One region of the Glutamicibacter sp. FR1 genome, then DNA from elsewhere that is predicted to be linked to it. Evidence: predicted binding sites of a transcription regulator. Region 1 holds the regulator's gene; the other holds the start of a gene.

Region 1 (2,198 bases):
GCCGCCCGGACCGGCTTCGCCCTGGCCGCGCAGCTGAATGCGGGTGCCGGAGTCGACACCTGCAGGAACGTTCAGCGACTTGGAGACGTGCTCGCGCACGCGGCCTTCGCCGTTGCACTCCAGGCAGGGGTCCGGGATGGTGGTGCCGAAGCCGCGGCAGGCAGCACAGGTTTCCACGGTCATCATCTGGCCCAGGAAGGAACGCACCGGACGCTGGACCTGGCCTGCACCATGGCAGATGTCGCAGGTGACCGGGCTGGTGCCCTCGCGAGTGCACGAGCCGATGCAGGTTTTGCAGGTGACGGCGGTTTCCATCTCAAGCGGGTACACGGTGCCCTTGACCGCGTCCTCTAGGTCGATGGTGATGGTGATCAGCGCGTCGCGGCCCGGCTGGGTGCGCGATGCCGGGCCCTGGCCCTGGCCGCCGCCGAAGAACTGCTCGAAGATGTCGCCGAAGCCGCCAAAGCCCTGGCCCCCGCCGAAGCCCGGGTGGCCGTTGCCGTTCTCATCGCCGGTGGCGTCGTAGTTGGCGCGCTTGGTCTGGTCGGAAAGGACTTCGTAGGCGCGGGTGACCAGCTTGAACTGCTCTGCAGCTTCATCGCTCGGGTTCACATCCGGGTGCAGCTTACGTGCCAGCTTCCGGTAGGCACTCTTGATTTCCTGCGGGGTCGCGTCCTTGGCTACACCCAGGGTCTCGTAATGCGAGCTCACGTTATTCGCCGTGTCCTTTCCTAAGACTCTTAAACTTCATTCGTGCCGGGCTGGTGCCCAGCGAGGCTAGTTAGCCAAAATCTTCGACAGGTACCGTGCCACCGCACGCACCGAGGCCATGGAGGTCGGATAGTTCATCCGGGTGGGGCCCAGGACCCCGAGCTTGTTGCGCACATCGGCGCCATAGGTCGTCGCGACCACTGCTGCATCCGAGAGCTGGCCATAGTGGTGCTCGGTGCCGATCGCCACGGCCACCCCGCGAGAATCGGCTTCCAGCTCGGAGAAGAGCTTGAGCAGCACCACCTGCTCTTCGAGCGCCTCGAGCACCGGGGTGATGCTCAGCGGGAAGTCCCCCTCCACGCGGGCGAGGTTGGCGGTGCCGGCCATGATGATGCGCTGGGCATTGGCTGCTTGGGCCATTTCTTCCAGCGCGCCGATCACATGCTCCACCAACGGGTCGGCCTGCTGTGCCGGGCTGAGCTCTATGCGGCCGAGCCGGCCGGCCAGCTCCGCCAGCTGCACTCCCCCGAAATTATTCAGCAGCCACGACTTCAGCTCGCCCAGCTCGTCATCGCTGTAGGAACGCTTGACCGGCATCATCCGCTGGTCCACCGTGCCGTTGGAGGCGATCATCACCATCAGCACCTGGGTTGGGCCCAAGCCCACCAGTTCGAGGTTCTTCAATGACGCGGTGTCATAGTGCGGCACCTGAATCATCGCCACCTGGTTGGTCAATCGTGACAGCAGGCGCACCGTGCTCTTGAGCAACTCGTCGAGGTCCGTGGAGTTATCCAGGATCTTGTTGATGGCGTCGCGTTCGGCCCGCGACAGCGGCTTCAGTTCGCCGATCTCGTCCACGAAGCGGCGGTAGCCCTTTTCGGTGGGGATGCGTCCGGAGGAAGTATGCGGAGCGGCAATCAGCCCCTCCTCTTCCAGCAAAGCCATGTCATTGCGGATCGTCGCGGCGCTGACGCCGAGGTTGTGGCGGTCGAGGAGCGCTTTGGAACCCACCGGCTCACGGGATTGGACGTAGTCCTCCACGATGGCACGCAGAACGTCCAAGCGTCGTGGCTCCGACATGACAGCACCTCCTTGGATTCCCTGTGCCCAGCCTTGGCACTCTAACCTGTCAAGTGCCAAGTCTAATACGTTCAGCTGTTGCTAGCATTGGATTTCGAGCGTATTCGATCACAGCGAAAGGCAGTACGTGGCTAATTACTCCTGGGGACCACGAGATCTCAGTGCACCGGCACCTCGAAAACTCCGCCAGGTCCCCGTGGAACGTGGCATGATCCTGGAAGATGCCACCTCAGGTTGGGTGGGAGAAGTCATCCGTACCGAAAAGTCCGGCGGTATGCGCGTGATCACGCTCGAAGACCGCCATGGTAAGAGCCGTTCCTTCCAAGCCGGCTTCGGGTTCCTCCTCGAAGGGGAACCGGTGGAAATTGTCGAGCCCGTCGCCAAGGCCGCGGAGCCGAAGAACCTGG
Region 2 (2,198 bases), 1.2 Mb from region 1:
GGCGATGTCGGTCAGCATGGCCTTGCGGCGATCGCCGAAGCCCGGAGCCTTGACGGCAACGGACTTGAACAGGCCGCGGATCTTGTTCAGGATCAGGGTGGCCAGGGCTTCGCCCTCGACGTCTTCGGCGATGATCAGCAGCGACTTGTTCGACTGCATGACCTTCTCCAGCAAGGTCACCATGTCCTTGACCGAGGAGATCTTCGAGTTCACGATGAGGATGTATGGGTCCTCGAGAACGGTTTCCTGGCGCTCTGCGTCGGTGACGAAGTAAGCGGAGATGTAGCCCTTGTCGAAGCGCATGCCCTCTGCCAGCTCCAGCTCCAGGCCGAAGGTGTTGGACTCTTCAACGGTGATGACACCCTGCTCGCCAACCTTGTCCAGAGCCTCAGCGATCAGGGCGCCGATCTCGGTATCGCCTGCGGAGATCGAAGCGGTAGCGGCGATCTGCTCCTTGGACTCGATCTTCTTCGCAGCGGCGAACAGCTCGGCGGTGACGGCTTCTACAGCCTTGTCGATGCCGCGACGCAGTGCGATTGGGTCAGCACCTGCGGCAACGTTGCGCAGGCCTTCCTTGACCAGTGCCTGTGCGAGCACGGTTGCGGTGGTGGTACCGTCGCCGGCGACGTCGTCAGTCTTCTTGGCAACTTCCTTGACCAGCTCTGCGCCGATCTTCTCGTAAGGCTCTTCGAGGTCGATTTCCTTAGCGATGGACACGCCGTCGTTGGTGATAGTAGGAGCGCCCCACTTCTTCTCCAGAACAACGTTGCGGCCGCGTGGGCCCAGGGTGACCTTCACGGCGTCAGCAAGGGTGTTCAGGCCGCGCTCTAGTCCGCGGCGTGCTTCCTCGTCAAATGCAATCATCTTAGCCATTGTGGCGTACGGTCCTTTCGGGACGATTTTGCGAAAATGCAACCGACAGACAGCGCCCGCGACGGACGAGTGGACCGGCGCGGCATCGGGCCAGCAACCGTTTCAGCTCTCGCTATCTGAGGTATTTTCCACGCTTCAGGCGCCGCATCCGCCATCCGGCGCTTCGGACGTTCCTGGTGAACGCACAAGCCGACCGGCGTTAGCAGTCGCAACGCATGAGTGCTAATACAAATATTGGCACTCTCGCATGGCGAGTGCAAGCCGATCGGCTCTGAGCGTATGGAATTATGAACGAATTATTCGTTGAGCCCCAGGGTGTCGTCGGATCCCAAAACGACGGTGACCCGGTTCGGAATGTTGCTGGTCTGCAGGACTTCGTCGATATTCAGGACTTCTGCGGCTTTTTCAGCGGTGGTCCGGTAGGCCTCGGACATGTAGTAGACCGCGGACACTTCGGCCGACTTGGTCCAGTTGTCGGCGACGACGCTGGTGAACCCGGCTTCGGTCATGGCTTCCTCGCCAGCGTTGGCCAGGCCGGCGACGCTTGCCGCGTTGTAGACGCCAATCAGCTGGCCATAGAGGACGTCTTCGTCATCGATGGTGCTTGATGGCGATTCGGATTCGCTCGGTGTTGCTTCCTCGGAGGACTCGGCCGTCTCTTCCTGCGATTGCGAGGTTTCGCTTTCAGCCGAAGTCGCAAGGGTCTCCTTGAGCTGCGGACCGAAGATGAAGGACAAGGCACCGATCACCAGCACGAGCACTGCGGTCAGCACCACCCAGCGCAGTTTCCCACCGGTTGACTTTGACGCGGCGGACTGCGCCCATCCGTGGGCGTGGTGCGAACCCACACGGGTGCTGAATTCCGGAACGCGATCAAATTCGTCACGCGGGTAGTTGGTCATTCTCGTCCTTGCTCGAGGTCTGATTGGTCACGGCAGGCAGGGTTATCGTCCCGTGCCGACCTTACCGCCCACGCGACGTTTTGTAGAACGTGCTCTGCGCAGGCGCTTGACCAACATCGGGTCGTAGGCCAGTGCCGCGTCGGTTTCAATCAGCTGGTTCAGCAGCTGGTAGTAATTCGTCGGCGACATCGAAAACTGCTTGGTAATGGCTTGTTCCTTGGCCCCGGCATACTTCCACCACAACTTTTCCAGGTTGAGGATCTGTTGCGAACGCTCGTCCAATTCCGAATCCGGGTTCATCACGAAATCCGCCAGCAATCCATTCTCAGCCATACGTTCTCACCTCGGTTCTTGGATCGGTTTTCTCGGGTTTCGGCTATGCATGCAATCCACCACCGGTAGATATACCACCGATATTCTAAC

The links. The regulator HrcA, encoded in region 1, represses chaperone genes, less so after heat shock. The targets are predictions, from matches to a motif close to TTNGCACTCGNNNNNNNCGAGTGCNAA.
Region 2: the regulator HrcA is predicted to act here: its motif matches at 1,073-1,099, upstream of groL (chaperonin GroEL).

The regions. Positions count from the first base shown of each region.
Region 1 is NZ_CP178602.1:1,769,515-1,771,712, forward strand. It holds gene dnaJ (molecular chaperone DnaJ) at 1-711, opposite strand, end outside; gene hrcA (heat-inducible transcriptional repressor HrcA) at 778-1,791, opposite strand; gene ACLQ8T_RS08600 (DUF3097 domain-containing protein) at 1,919-2,198, shown strand, end outside.
Region 2 is NZ_CP178602.1:535,410-537,607, reverse strand. It holds gene groL (chaperonin GroEL) at 1-873, opposite strand, end outside; gene ACLQ8T_RS02620 (LytR C-terminal domain-containing protein) at 1,170-1,775, opposite strand; gene ACLQ8T_RS02615 (DUF3263 domain-containing protein) at 1,818-2,108, opposite strand.